2 regions of the Nocardioides sp. NPDC057772 genome follow, and region 1 is predicted to be linked to the other one. Evidence: riboswitches for the same ligand, from Rfam matches in the RefSeq annotation. Region 1 holds a riboswitch; the other holds the start of a gene.
What was found. Region 1 has a riboswitch for cobalamin ahead of ACFVJS_RS03375 (ribonucleotide-diphosphate reductase subunit beta). Riboswitches for the same ligand answer to the same signal wherever they lie in the genome.
Positions count from the first base shown of each region.

Region 2: it holds a riboswitch for cobalamin, as region 1 does, so the genes downstream of both, ACFVJS_RS19170 (nitrite reductase) here and ACFVJS_RS03375 (ribonucleotide-diphosphate reductase subunit beta) in region 1, are expected to answer to the same signal.

Region 1 covers NZ_JBHVKN010000009.1:40,073-47,444, reverse strand. The annotation lists gene ACFVJS_RS03395 (cobyrinate a,c-diamide synthase) at 1-596, shown strand, start outside; gene ACFVJS_RS03390 (cobalamin biosynthesis protein) at 593-1,519, shown strand; gene ACFVJS_RS03385 ((2Fe-2S) ferredoxin domain-containing protein) at 1,507-1,863, opposite strand; gene ACFVJS_RS03380 (ribonucleotide reductase N-terminal alpha domain-containing protein) at 2,003-3,700, opposite strand; gene ACFVJS_RS03375 (ribonucleotide-diphosphate reductase subunit beta) at 3,700-4,698, opposite strand; cobalamin riboswitch at 4,823-5,040, opposite strand; cobalamin riboswitch at 5,131-5,313, shown strand; gene ACFVJS_RS03370 (FecCD family ABC transporter permease) at 5,427-6,446, shown strand; gene ACFVJS_RS03365 (ABC transporter ATP-binding protein) at 6,443-7,288, shown strand; gene ACFVJS_RS03360 (ABC transporter substrate-binding protein) at 7,285-7,372, shown strand, end outside.
Region 2 covers NZ_JBHVKN010000131.1:6,150-13,521, reverse strand. The annotation lists gene ACFVJS_RS19195 (hypothetical protein) at 1-6, opposite strand, end outside; gene bluB (5,6-dimethylbenzimidazole synthase) at 55-672, opposite strand; gene cobM (precorrin-4 C(11)-methyltransferase) at 672-1,448, opposite strand; gene cobJ (precorrin-3B C(17)-methyltransferase) at 1,445-2,986, opposite strand; gene ACFVJS_RS19175 (precorrin-8X methylmutase) at 2,983-3,636, opposite strand; partial or broken gene ACFVJS_RS19170 (nitrite reductase) at 4,279-4,470, opposite strand; cobalamin riboswitch at 4,527-4,731, opposite strand; gene ACFVJS_RS19165 (aldehyde dehydrogenase family protein) at 4,772-6,214, opposite strand; gene ACFVJS_RS19160 (ion transporter) at 6,276-7,115, opposite strand; gene ACFVJS_RS19155 (sulfite exporter TauE/SafE family protein) at 7,182-7,372, opposite strand, start outside.

The sequences.
Region 1 (7,372 bases):
CGACCAACCCCACCGGCGTACTCCACCCCGCCGAGACCCTCCGACAGCTCCTCCGCCCCGGCCGCCTGGTCGTGGTCGACGAAGCGTTCATGGACGCGGTGCCTGGCGAGCCCGAGACGCTCACCGCGGAGCGGGGCGAGGGGCTGCTGGCCATCCGGAGCCTGACGAAGCACTGGTCCATCCCGGGGGTACGCGCGGGCTACGTCGTCGGCGACGCCGCCGCGATCAGCGACCTCGAGGCCGTACGCACCCCATGGTCCGTCTCGGCCACCGCCGCCGCCGCGATGCTCGCCTGCGCCACCGAGCGCGCGAGCGCCGAGGCTCGTGACCGCGCCGAGCGGATCACCACCTGGCGGGACCACCTCGAGGCGGGCTTGCGAAAGCTGGGGATCGAGTACGTCCCCTCCACCGCCTCCTTCGTCCTGGCCCGCCCCGGCGCCGGGGTCCGGGAGGCCCTGCGCGAGCAGGGCATCGCCGTACGCCGGGCCGACACCTTCCCCGGGCTCGGCCCGGACTGGGTGCGGATCGCGGTGCGCCCCGAGGAGCCGACGGACCAACTCCTCACCGCCCTGCGGGAAACCAGGGGAGACCGGTGAGCCCGCGGGCGATCGGACTGTTGGCCGGCGTCGCGCTCGATCGCCTGCTCGGCGATCCGCGGCGCTACCACCCGGTCGCCGGCTTCGGCACGGTCGCGATGAAGGCGGAGCAGGCTTGGTACGCGGACGACCGCACCCGAGGCGTCCTCCACACCGCGACGCTGGTCGGGGGAGCGGTCGTCATCGGCGCTGCCGCCGAGCGACTCGCCCACGGCAGGATCGGGACGATGCTGGTGACCGCGGCCGCCACCTGGGCGGTCCTGGGCGGCCGCTCGCTGGAGCGCGAGGCGTTGGCCGTGCACGAACACCTGGACGAGGGGGACCTGCCCGCTGCGCGGCAGCGGCTCACCCACCTCGTCGGCCGTGACACCGCCGAGCTCGACGCCTCCGAGGTCTCCCGGGCCGTGATCGAGAGTGTCGCGGAGAACACCTCAGACGCGGTGGTCGCGCCGCTGGTGTGGGGAGCCGTCGCGGGCGTGCCCGGCCTCCTCGGCTACCGCGCCACCAACACCTTGGACGCGATGGTCGGCCACCACAACGACCGCTACGAGCACTTCGGCTGGGCCAGCGCGCGCCTCGACGACCTGCTCAACTTCCCCGGCTCGCGCCTGTCCGGCCTGATCACCCTGACCGCGATGCCGTCACGAGCGAGACAGGCCTGGCGGGCCTGGCGTCGCGACGCCGCCCAGCACCCGAGCCCGAACGCCGGCGTCGTCGAGGCCTCCTTCGCCGGTGCCCTCGACATCCGCCTGGGCGGCACCAACCGCTACTACGGCAACCGGGTCGAGCACCGTGCGGTGATGGGCGACGGCCGCGCCGCCACCCCCGCGGACGTCGTCGGCGCCACCACCCTGGCCCGCAAGGTCGGTATCGGCGCGGCCCTGGTCGCGGCGGCGTATGCGGCGGTCGCTCAGCGCCCGTGACGGAACGCCCGGGCCATCACCGCGGGTGGTGCCTCGGCGATGCCCGGCCCGCCGGCGCGGGTCCACTCGGCCAGCGCGTCGGTGACCTGCTCCGTGCCGGCCCGGGCGACCCAGACGGGCTTCGCCCCACGCTGCCGCCCCTCGGGTGAGGGGCCGACGACCACGACGTCTGCCCGTTCGCACGGGCCGAGGCAGTCGGCGATGCGTACGGTCGCCGACTCCCCGGCCGCCGCGTTCAGCGTGCTGAGCACGGCGGCATGGTCCACCCCGGGCGACTTCCGCTCGGTCCCGCAGCAGCAGCCGCGGCAGACCGTCAGCGTCGGCCGCCCGGCGGGGGCGCTCATCCTTCGCAGGCCTCGCAGTCCTGGCCGTTCTCGATGGCACAGACAGCGGCGTCGGTCCAGTCGTCCCAGCTCAGGTCGTCGATGGCGTCGGTGGGGGTCGGGTTCTCGTTCATGATCATGCCTCTGTCGTCGAAGTCGGTCAGTTGGTCCGGGTCTGCTTGCTGGCCTGGACGCCGGCGCGCGAGCGCAGGTAGTACAGGCTCTTGATGTTCGGGTCGAGCAGCGCGAGCTTGTGGATCTTGCTGATGTACTGCGGGGTCGCGTCGGCCTGGAAGAACAGGTTCAGCGACTGGGCCTGGTCGATGTAGACCTGGCGGTCGGACGCCCGGGCGAGCAGGATCTCTTGGTCGATCTCGTAGCCGGTCCGGAAGACCTCCTTCTCGAGGTCGTCGAGCCACGAGACGTGCTGGACCGAGCCACCGTGGTCGATGATGTCGGAGATGTGGGCCTGGTCGTAGACGCCACGCTCCTTCATCACCTCGACGAGGTTCTGGTTGGCCCGCGGCATCTCGCCGGCCGAGGTGGTCTGGTTCCAGACGTTGGCGACGTACGGCTCGATGCCCTGGCTGGTGCCGCCGACGATCACCGCGGTGCTCATCGTCGGCGCGATCGCCATCAGATGGGAGTTGCGCCGTCCGACACACCACTCCGGGATGCCCGCGACCGAGCCCATCCACCGCGAGGCGGCATCGGCACGCGACGAGATCCGCTCGAAGATGTCCTTGTTCAGCGCCGCCGCCTTGTCCGACTCGAACGGCACTCGCTGCTTCTGCAGGTAGTCGTGGTAGCCCATCACCCCGAGGCCCAGGCTGCGGGCCTTCTCGGTGTAGCGCACCGCCCGCTCCAGACCGCGGATGGTGCGCGCCTTGCGCAGGAACGCCTCGGCGACCGCGTCGAGGAAGACGGTGGCGACGTACGCGGTGTCCTGGTCCTTCCACTCGTCGTAGGTCGACAGGTTCAGCGAGGAGAGCACGCAGGTGTAGGAGTGGTCCTCGTCGCTGAACAGGGTGATCTCCGAGCACAGGTTGGAGGCCTTGTTGGCCAGTCCGTTGGCCTTGTAGGACTCGGTCTGGGCCGCGTTGACGGTGTCGACCTTCCAGATGTAGCCCTTGCCCAGCACCACCCGGATCTTCAGCACCCGCTGGTAGCGCTCCAGGGCGTCCTTGTCGCCGGCGAGCATCCGGTCGATGAAGGCCTGGCTGAAGATCCAGCCGACGTTCTTGTTGGCCGGCTCCCGGAAGATCAGGTCGGCGAGCTCGTAGAAGTCCGGGTGATCCACGGGCAGGTAGCCGGCCCAGGAGCCGCGGCGGGTGGCGCCCTGGCTGATCTGGTTGGTCATCTCCACGAAGTTGCAGAAGACCGGGACCACACCGTTGGCCTTGCCGTTGTCGCTGAACTTCGCGCCGCGGGGCCGGACGTCACCGAGGTACGCCGAGGTGCCGAACCCGTTCTGGGACAGGATCGCGGCTTCCTTGAGGGTCTCGTAGAAGCCCCAGACCGAGTCCTCGACGTAGGAGCCCTCGCACGAGACCGGCAGGCCCCGGTCGGTGCCGAGGTTCGACAGCACCGGCGTCGAGGGGGAGAGCCAGCCGTTCCAGATCGCCTCGAAGAACGGCTCTGTCCAGGAGACGCCGTCCTCACGGGGGTACATCTCGTCGGCCAGCCCGCCGGCGGTGGCCGCGATGGTCTCGTAGCGCTCGCGGACGCTCTGGTCCGCGACGGTGTACTTGGCCTTGAACATCGCGTAGCCCGCGGTGGTCATGAAGGCAGGCACGGTGCCCTCGGCCTGCAGTGCCTTGCGCTCGGCGGAGAGCGCCTCCCAGCTGGTGCTGCTCATCAGAACTCGAACTCCGTCTCGCCGATGTTGCGGTTGTATTCGTTGCCGGTGACCTGGAAGAAGTCGTGGAACTGGGTGCCGTTGATGCCGGCGTAGAACCACTCGGCGACCGGGTTGGTCTCGACCCCGAACAGCGGCTCCATCCGCATGTTCTCCAGGGTCATGTCGATGCGGGAGCGCACGAAGGCCTCCAGGTCGGTCTGCTCGATGCCGGTGATCGGACCGTCCGCGAAGAGCATCTCCACGATCCGGGCCTCGTGGGCGTAGAGGTGCTCGGCGACACCGCGGACGCGGGCGAAGAGGTCGTCGCGCTCGGCCTCGAACTTGTCGGCCGAGACGGTCGCGGCGTACTCGTCCAACGTCGTGTTGAACAGCCAGGCGCCGCCGGTGGCGTGCAGGTTCTCGTCGCGGGCGGAGAAGTTGATCCCGCTGATCACGTTCTGCAGCAGGTTCTTCCCGCCGGACTGGAAGTGCTTGAGGAAGGCGAAGTTGGAGTAGAGCACGCAGTTCTCCATCAACGTGAAGACGCTCAGCGCGTAGAGCAGGTCCTCGTCGGCGATGGCGTCCCACACGAAGGCGATCCGCTCGGCCAGCACCGGGTCGTTCTTGTAGGAGTCGTAGAACTCCTCGGTGTCGATCATCAGCGTCTTGTTGAGCTTCGCGTAGAACGGCGCGTGCATGTTCAGCTCGGCAAACGAGAAGGCGTTGGTCATCATCTGGATCTCGGGCCGCGGGAACGCGTGGAAGAGCCGGTCGCCCCACACCTCGCCGCCGAGGATCAGCTCGTAGATGGTGAACAGCTTCAGCGTCGTCTTGACCGCGGCCTGCTCGGCGTCGGTCATGTTGACCAGGAAGTCCTGCTTGTCGTTCTCGACCGGGATCTCCTCGGCCGTCCAGAAGATGCTGCGCTGCTTCTTGGCCAGCTCCTCGGCCATCGGATAGTCGAAGACGTACGCCGACTTCTCGGTGCGGATCGGTAGACCCTCGGTGTCGATCAAGCCCCATGCCCCTCGTTCACGCGGACCCGCGGCCCGCTGGATGTCTCGTGCATCCGTGCCGGGGCAGGAGAGGACGGCGTGGTACGCGCTCGATCCCCTGACCTTCCCTCGAGGTCGCGGACCCCACCAAGAGGTGGGCACTGGCAGGTCTTCGGACTCGTGGGCGTCATCGGGCTCGGTCCTACTGGCCGTCGCTTCCCAGGAGCCGGCTTGCTCCCAGTGCTTCGTGACGGCGGTCGTTCCCACTCACCGCTGCGGGGCAGTCCCGGACTCGCACCGGGTTCCCTCTTGCCTCTCCCGCCCCGTCGCCGGGATGGGAGAACCAGCTGCGGGGACCACTATATGCGGGAATTACATCAATGCAACTTCCTAGATGTTGTGCTTCGACGTGTCGTCGGCAACATGGTCGGCACGCGCCTACGGACACCGTGCTAGCCTCGGCGCCGAGTCGAACGCATCCCGATGGATGCCAGGGAACCCGGTGTGATTCCGGGACTGGCGCGCAGCGGTGAGGGTGACGACGACGCTAAGCAGCCACTGGGGCCGCGTCCCTGGGAAGGCAGCGTCGCCGGTTGAACCCGAGTCCGAAAACCTGTCGGCTCAGATGTACGTCACGGCCCTCGCGATCAGGGTCCAGAGGACTTGAGAGGCGGAGCGCCGTGGAGACGCTGGCCCGTGATGCCCGAGGTACCGCCGGCCGTGCTCGCACCGCCGGCGGAAGGCGACGGGTGCCGTTCGTGCCGCTGATCGCCGGCCTGCTGCTCGCCTCGGCGGCCAGTGTTGTGCTCTCCCTGGCCTTCGGCTCGGAGCGGATCCCCGTCGGCGAGGTCGTCACCGCGGTCGGCGACCGGATCCAGGGTGATGCCCCCGGCAGGTGGGACGTGATCGTGTGGGAGCTGCGCCTGCCGAGAGCCCTGATGGCGCTCGCCGTGGGGGCCGGACTGGCCGTGGCCGGGGCGGGTATGCAGACGCTGGTCCGCAACCCGCTCGCCGACCCGTTCCTGCTGGGCATCAGCTCCGGCGCCTCGGTGGGGGCGACCGCCGCGATCACCACCGGTGCGCTGGCCGGCCTCGGCACCTACGCGGTCTCCGGCGGTGCCCTGCTCGGGGCCGTCGGCTCGGCGATGCTGGTCTGGCTGGTGGCCACCGCGCAGGGTGGGCTGACGCCGATCCGGCTGGTGCTCTCGGGTGTGGTGCTCTCCTCGGGACTCTCCTCCATCGCCTCCTTCCTGGTCTTCATGAGCGACGATCCGCGCGCCGCCGACTCGGTGATGTTCTGGATGCTCGGCAGCGTCGGTGGCGCCAGCTGGGAGAAGCTGTGGCTGCCGGTGGCGCTCAGCCTTCTGCTGGGACTCGGGATGCTGGCTCTGCACCGCTGGCTGGACGCCCTGGCCGCCGGCCCGGAGACTGCTGCCGCGCTCGGTGTGAACGTGGCGGCGCTGCGTACGACTCTGTTCGTGGCTCTGGCCGTGCTCGTCGGGGTCCTGGTCGCGGTCAGCGGTGGGATCGGGTTCGTCGGCCTGATCGTGCCGCACGCGGCCCGGCTGCTCGTGGGCGCCCGGCACAGAGTGGTGCTGCCGGTCGCCGCCCTGGGCGGTGGGCTGTTCCTGCTCTGGGTCGACGTGCTCGCCCGGCTGGTGGCCCGCCCGCAGGAGATCCCGTTGGGGGTGGTCACCGGCGTGGTCGGCGCGCCGCTGTTCCTGCTGCTGCTCGGCCGCGGTCAGTACCGCTTCGGTAGCGAGCGATGAGCGGCGACCTGTCCCGGCCCGCGCTCCGGCTGAGCGGAGTCGCCGCCCGGCTGGGGGAGCGCGACGTGCTCCGCGACGTCGACCTGGACGTACCCGCCGGCACCCGCCTCGGGATCGTGGGCGTCAACGGGGTGGGGAAGTCGACCCTGCTGCGGATCCTGGCCGGCGTCCAGCGCCCGAGCGCCGGGACCGCCTACCTCGCCGACGACGCCGGCCGGCTCTCCGAGACGGTCCGGACCAGGTCGCGCGAGCGCGCCCGCCGGCTGGCGTACGTCCCTCAGGAGGAGGTCGCCTCCGCCGAGCTGCACGTCGGGGAGATGGTCGCGCTGGGCCGGGTGCCACGCACCCGGCCGTGGGCTCGAGGCGGACGCCAGGAACGCGAGATCGTGCGGGCGGCCCTCGACGCCGTCGGGTTGGCCGACCGCATCGACGATCCCTGCGACCGGCTCTCCGGGGGCGAGCGGCGCCGGGCGGTGATGGCTCGAGGTCTCGCTCAGGAGTGCCCGGTGATGCTCCTCGACGAACCCACCAACCAGCTCGACGTCGCCTGGCAGCTGCGCCTCCTGCAGACCGTCGCCGACCGGGTCGAGACCCTGGTGGCGACCATCCACGACCTCGATCTGGCGCTCCGCTCCTTCGACAGCCTCGCCGTCCTGGGCCGGCCGGCCGACAGCGATCCCGACACCGGCCCGGCGACCATCGTGGCCCACGGGCCGCCGGCCGAGGTGCTCGACACCATCCGCGTCGAGCACCACTTCGGCGTCGGCTCGGTCCAGGTGCCACATCCGCATCTGGACCAGCCACACCTGCTCATCCACCCTCGAAAGGACCGACCGGCATGACACAGCGTGCCCCCAGATCCGTACGCCGTCCCCACCTCGCCTGCGTCGCCGCGCTCGCGCTCGGCACGACGATCCTCACGGCCT
Region 2 (7,372 bases), on a different contig from region 1:
GTCCACCAGGACACCGTCATGATCGAAGAGGATGTACCCGCCGATTCTGACGGACTACCCGAACGTCTCCTCGTGGACCACCGTCGAGAGCGGTGAGCGGTGGCGCCAGCCGAAGCGCTCCAGGTCGGGGACATCGGGCAGACCCTCGACATGACCGACGCAGAGCCAGGCGACGGGACGTACACCTTCGGGCATGCCGACCAGGTCGCGCAGGAACTCCTCGCGGTAGAAGCTGACCCAGCCGACGCCGAGGCCCTCGGCGGTGGCGGCGAGCCAGAGGTTCTGGATGGCGCAGACGACCGAGTAGAGGCCGGCGTCGGCGATCGCGTGGCGGCCGAGGACGTTGGGGCCACCGCGGCTCGGGTCGTAGCCGACCACGATGCCCAGCCCGGACTCGCGGATGCCCTCGATCTTGATCCGGGAGAACGTCTCCGCGCGCTCGCCGGACAGCGTGGCGGCGAAGGTGTCGCGCTCGGTCGCGACGTGCGCGTGGAAGCGCTCGAGGCGGTCGGCGTCGCGTACGAGCACGAAGTCCCACGGCTGCGACATCCCGACGCTCGGGGCGGCGTGCGCGGCAGAGAGGACGCGCTCCAGTACGTCCGGAGCGACCGGCTCACCGGTGAACTCGGCGCGGGTGTCGCGGCGGCGGTTGATGGCGTCGTAGAGGTCCATCAGGCACGCACCCGGGCAGCGTCGTAGAGGAACGACTCGCCACCGTCGCGGGCCAGCGCGGGCCCGGCGAGGATGACGGCGGCCTGGCGCAGGCCGGCCTCCTCGACCGCGTCGGCGATCGTCGCGACCGTCCCGCGCAGCACCAGCTCGTCGGGCTGGCTGGCGCGGTAGACGACCACGACCGGGCACTGCGGACCGTAGAACGGCAGCAGCTCGGCCATCAGCTCGCGGGTGCGCCGGATCGCCAGGTGGAGCACCACCGTGGCACCGGTGGCGGCGTACGCAGCCAGCGACTCCCCCTCCGGCATGGCCGTCGACCGGGCCTGGGTGCGAGTGAGGACCACCGACTGGGCCACCAGCGGGACGGTGAGCTCCCGTCCCACCAGCGCGGCTGCCGCCGCGTAGGCCGGCACCCCGGGCGTCACGTCCCACGGCACCTCGGCGACGTCGAGGCGCCGGGTCTGCTCCGCGACGGCCGAGTAGACCGACGGATCGCCGGAGACGAGGCGTACGACCTGCTTGCCGTCGCGGTGGGCGGCCACGATCGCGCCGACGATCTGGTCGAGGTCGAGCTTCTGGGTGTCGACCAGCTCGGCCTCGGGGCTGCAGTGCGCCAGCACCTCGGGGTCGAGGTAGGTGCCGGGGTAGAGCACGACGTCGGCAGCCTCGAGAAGGCGGGTCGCGCGTACGGTGAGCAGGTCGGCGGCGCCGGGGCCGGCGCCTACGAAGTGGACGGTCTGCTGGGTGGTCTGCTGGATGGTCTGCTGGATGGTCACAGCACGAACCTCGGCGTCCAGACCTGCCCGGCCGCGGTCACCCGGGTCGAGCTCGCCCCCACGATGACCAGGCACTTCATGTCGATGGTCGCCGGATCCAGCTCTCCGAGGGTGGTCACCGTCAGCGACTCCTCGGCCCGCCCGACGTCGCGACCGACGATGACGACGGTGTCGGGCTTGCGCTGCTCGAGGAGTACGTCGCGAGCCCGGCCGATCTGCTCGGTGCGCGAGCGCGAGGCGGGGTTGTAGATCGCCAGCACCAGGTCGGCGGCAGCGACCGCGCGCAGCCGGTCCTCGACGACGGACCACGGCTTGAGCCGGTCGGAGAGGGACATCACCGTGAAGTCCGCGCCGACGGGCGCGCCCGCCCGCGCCGCCACCGCCTGGACGGCGCTGACACCGGGCAGCACGGTGACGCGTACGTCGGCGTAGGCCGGGTCCGAAGCCGCCTCGAAGACGGCGGAGGCCATCCCGAAGACCCCGGCGTCGCCGCCGGAGACGACCGCGACCCGCTCCCCCGCGAGCGCCAGGTCCAGCGCGTGCCGCGCCCGGTCGACCTCGACCGTGTTGCCCGACGCGTGCCGCTGCAGCCCGGCGCGCTGCGGCACCCGGTTGACGTACGGCGCGTAGCCGACGACATGGCCGACCTCCGCCAGCACCGCACTCACCTCGGGCGTCAACCACCGGTCGGGTCCAGGCCCCAGCCCGACCACGAGCACCTCCCCGCGTGCCGCGGTCTCGACGGGCTCGGCCACCGACGACGCCGCCGAGGACGTCTGTCGCATGCGGTCTGCCGAGGCGGGAGCGGGAGCCGTGTCGCCAGGGACCACGATGAGCGAGAAGTACGGCACCGACTCCGGGTCGACGTCGGCCACCGGCAGCCAGCGCTCCTCGGGCTGCGAGGCACGCTCGACGTACCAGGCGCCCTCGAGCCGACCGGCCGCGGCCAGCGCGGAGCGAACCGCCGGGAAGGTCCGGCCGAGCTTCATGATGATGGCGGCCTCGGTGTCGGCCAGGCGCCGGGCGAGCTCGGGCTCGGGCAGGGTGCCCGGCAGCACCGTGAGCACGTCGGTCTGGCGGACCAGTGGTGTCGAGACGGCCGCGGTGGCGGCCGCGAAGGCGGGAACACCCGGCACGACGGAGGTCTCGTAGACCTCCTTGAACCGGTCGTGGAGATACATCGAGGAGCCGTAGAAGAGCGGGTCGCCCTCGGCGAGCAAGACCACGTCGCGGCCGGCGTCGAGGTGGGCCGAGAGCCGGACCGCGCAGGACTCGTAGAACTCGGCCATCGCCCCGACGTACCCGCCGGGGTGGCTCGTGGTGCCCGTCGTGACCGGGTAGCGCAGCTCCTCCTCCACCGCGTCGGCCGGGATCAGCGCGGACGCGATGCGGCGGGCGTGGGACTGCTTGCGCACGCCGGCGTGATAGGCGACCACCGGGGCCGCACCGATCAGCCGGGCTGCCTTGAGGGTGATCAGCTCGGGGTCGCCGGGGCCGATGCCGACGACGGTGAACCGTCCAGGGGTCGGGACGCTCATTCCTGCTCCTGGGCGAGTGCGTTGAGTGCGGACGAGGTCATCGCGGAGCCGCCACGGCGGCCCCGGACGGTGACGTAGGGGATGTCGATGCCGTGGTCGTCGGCGAAGGAGGCGAGCGCCTCCTTGGACTCGGCGGCGCCGATGAAGCCGACCGGGCAGCCGACGATCGCGGCCGGCCGCGGGCCGCCGTCGAGGATCATCTCGAGCAGGTGGAAGAGCGCCGTGGGGGCGTTGCCGATGGCGACCACCGCGCCCTCCAGATAGGGCTCCCACAGCGCCAGCGCGGCGGCGGTGCGGGTGGTGCCCCAGGCGCGGGCCAGCGCCGGGACCCGGTCGTCGCCGAGCATGCAGAGCACCTCGTTGTCGCGCGGGAGGCGGCTGCGGGTGACCCCGGTGGCGACCATCGTCGCGTCGCACAGGATCGGTGCGCCAGCCTCCAGCGCGCCGCGCGCGGCCTTCACCAGGCCGGGGTGGATGTCCAGGTCGGCGGCGAGATCGACCTGGCCGCTGCCGTGGATCATCCGGACGGCGAGCCGCTCGGCGTCCGCGGGTACCGCGGAGAGGTCGGCCTCGCGCCGGATGGTCGCGAAGGAGTCGACGTAGATCGCCGGTCCCTGGTCGATGTAGTCGTAGCGCCGGGTCGGACGCACCGGCGGTGTGGGCACGAGTACGCCGCGCCACGGCGTCACCACGACCGCCGGCGCCCGCTCCACCAGCGCCTCGACGGCGGCCCGGTCCAGGGCGCCGTCGGTGGCCGCGACGTGCTCGCCGCCGAGCACCTCGCCGAACCCCAGTTCCGGAGCCTCCGCCGGCATCCGCGAGTCGGCCTCGACCGGCTCGACCAGCGGGCGGTCGAGCTCGGAGACGTGCCAGGGCGCCGACGGCCCCTCTCCGCGTACGTCCAGGAAGCGGGTGGCCAACGAGACCAGCCGACCAGCGGCCTCGGTGAGCGGCACGACCGGCCCGCACGAGTCGCCGACACGCAGCTGACCCTCGGCCTCCGAGAGCGCCACCAGCCCGAGGTCGCACTCGCGCGAGACCAGGTCGCCGCGGCCGTCGTCGAGCACGAAGAGGAACCGCCCGGGCAGCGCTGCCAGCCGCGGCGAGGCGCACAGCAGCCGGTCCAGCGTCGCGGCGACGCCGCGCAGGTCGGCCCGTCCCCCGGCGAGCCCGGTCTGCGGGGAGACCATCACGTTGCGTACGAGCTCGTGGGTCTGCGCCGGCACCAGACCAGTCGCCTTCAGCGCGGTGAGCACCTCAGCGGGCAGGGCACCGTCGACGGCGGGCAGCCCGCGCACCTGCAGGTTGGCGCGTCCGGTGAGATAGACGCGGCCGTCGCCGTAGGTCTCGGCGACGGAGACCAGCGACAGCAGCGAGGCGGAGGAGACGGACCCGCCGATCAGGCGCAACCGCACCAGGAGACCGTCCTCGGCCGGCCACGGACGGCCGACTCCCGGGCACCGGTCGGATCGGACTCGCGACATCAGAACACCTGCTCTGCGGTCATGTGCCCTTCCGCGGGACACGTGGTGACCTGGCGGCGGGCGCCGCCAGAGCCAGCAGGTCTTCGGACTCGGAATCGATCGGAGCGGAGCGCCTTCCCGGAGCCAGGCTCCAGTGGCTGCCCTTCCCGGGAGAAGAGCGTGCCCGCCCGTCATCCTCACCGCTGCGCGTCAGTCCCGGACTCTCACCGGGTTCCCTGACCCCATCAGGCATGGAGTACGACTGGCAGGGCGAGACTACCTGGCGTCGGCGACGAACGGACAGCCAGCCTTGCTACGACGCTCAGAACGGGTAGCGCTCGATCTCCGACTGGATCGTGACCCACTGGATGTCGCAGAAGGTGTCCATGTTGGCCGAGGTGCCGAAGTGGCCGCCGACGCCGGAGGCCTTGGCACCGCCGAAGGGGGCGACGGCCTCGTCGTCGACGGTCTGGTCGTTGATGTGCACCGCTCCTGAGGTGATCCGGTCGGCGAGCTCGAAGGCCTTGAACGGGTTGGCGGTGAGCAGCGACACCGAGAGGCCGTACTCGGAGGAGTTGATGATCTCGATCGCCTCCTTGACGCTCTCGTAGCCCACGACCGGGGCGACCGGGCCGAAGATCTCCTGACTGAAGGCCGGACTGTCCAGGGGTACGTCGGCGAGGACCGTCGGACGGTAGAAGAGCCCGTCGTGGGTGCCACCGGCCAGCAGCGTCGCACCTGCCGCGACCGTGCCCTCGACGATGTCGTGCACGCTCTTGAGCTGCCGCTCGTCGATGATCGGGCCCAGCGCGTTGGCCGGATCGGTCGGGTCGCCGACCGAGATGGCCTCGGCCTTGGCGGCCAGCTTGGTGGCGTACTCCTCCACCTTGTCCTTGGGGACCAGGTGACGACCGGTGGTCATGCAGATCTGGCCCTGGTGGAGGAAGGATCCCCAGGCGCCGGCGGAGGCCGCGGCGTCGATGTCCGCGTCGGGCAGCACCAGCAGTGCGTTGTTGCCGCCGAGCTCGAGGTGGACCTTCTTCAGCAGCGGGCCGGCGGCCTCACCGATCTTGCGGCCGGCGGCTGTGGAGCCGGTGAAGGAGATGCAGGGCACGTCCGGATGGGCGACCAGTGCGGCACCGACCTCGGCGCCTGCCGGGAGCACGTGCAGGAGCCCCTCGGGCAGCCCGGCCTCGGCGAGGATCTCGGCGAGCACGAGACCGCCGGAGATCGACGTCCGCGGGTCCGGCTTGAGCACGACCGCGTTGCCGAGCGCCAGGGCCGGAGCGACCGAGCGCATCGAGAGGATCGCCGGGAAGTTGAACGGGCTGATCACGCCGACGACGCCGACCGGGACATGCCGGCCGATCGAGACCCGCGGCTTCATGCTGCGCAGCATCTGTCCGTACGGCTGGGCCGCGAGCGCCGCGGCCGCGTTCAGCTCGGAGGTCACCAGCATCGCCTCGAAGCCGGCCTTGCCCTGGCCAGACCCGGCCTCCGGCACCAGCCAGCGGGTCAGCCGGTCGGGGTCTGCCTCGAGGATGGCGGCCGCCTTGGTCATCACCGCGGCGCGCTCGGTGTAGGGCAGCGCTGCCCAGGTCCGCTGCGTCTGCTTGGCGGTCGCGACCGCCTTGTCGAGGTCGGCGACGTCGGCCTGGCCGATCGTGGCGATGGTCTCCCCGGTCGCGGGGGCCGTCACTGCCATCGTCCCGGCGCCGCCGGGCACGAAGGCTCCGTCGAAGATCTTCTCGTCCCAGATGCTCATGACGCCCGAGGCTATGACCGGCGCCACACCCTGACCAGGCCCAGCTTCCGCCCAGCGGAAGTCAGAGCTGGACCTCGTCGCCGGCGGTCCCTGCGCTCCGCAGCTCGGCCCGGGTGACGGCCAGCTCCTCGCGTACGGCGGTGAGGTCTTCGCGCAGCGAGGTCAGGATGGCCATCATCTCGGCGTCGGACTCCTCCTCGTGCTTGGTGAGGGTCTCGACGCTCTCCATGCCGGAGACGACGACGGCGAGGAAGAGGTTGAGGACCGCGAAGGTCATCACCAGGATGAAGACGACGAAGAAGATCCACGCCGAGGGATCTTCGGCCATCACCTCGCGGGCGATGTCGGGCCAGGCCTCGCCGGTCATGGTCTGGAAGAGCGTGAACGCGCTGGTGCCGAGGTCGCCGAAGTAGTCCGGCGCGATCTCCCCATAGAGGTTGGTCGAGATGACCACCGCGACGTACATCATCAGCACCAGCAGCGCGGCGACCGAGCCCATCCCCGGCATCGCCGCGATCAGGCCGTCGACGACGCGACGCATCGAGGGGACCGAGTTGACCAGGCGCAGCACGCGCAGGATCCGCAGCGCCCGCAGCACCGACATCGGCCCGGTCGCCGGCACCAGCGCGATCGCCACGATCGCGGTGTCGAAGATGTTCCACGGGTCGAGGAAGAACTTCGGGCCGTACGCCACCAGGCGCAGCACCAGCTCTACGACGAAGACCCCGAGCAGCAGGCTGTCGAAGAGCGCCAGCTCGTGGGCCAGGTGCTCGGGCACCATCGTCTCGACGCCGAGCACCACCGCGTTGACGATGATCACGCCGATGATGATCTTCTGGAAGGTCTCGTTGTCGACCAGCGCACGCACCCGATCGCGCACCGAGACGTTGCTCGAACCCATGAACGGTTGTCCTCCTCAGACCTGGCTGCGACCCGTGACAGCGGCCCGGAGCCTACTGCACACGATCTACTGGGTCGCCAGGTGCAGCGCGAGCCCGAGACCCGCCAGACCGACCAGCCAACGCAGCGGGCGCTCGGGCGCGACCCGGACGATCGCGGGCCCCAGGAAGCCACCGAGCACGGCGCCCACGCCGAGGGCGACCGCGGCGGGCCAGTCGACCGGAGCGAAGAAGACGTACGCGACCGCGGCGGTGCCGT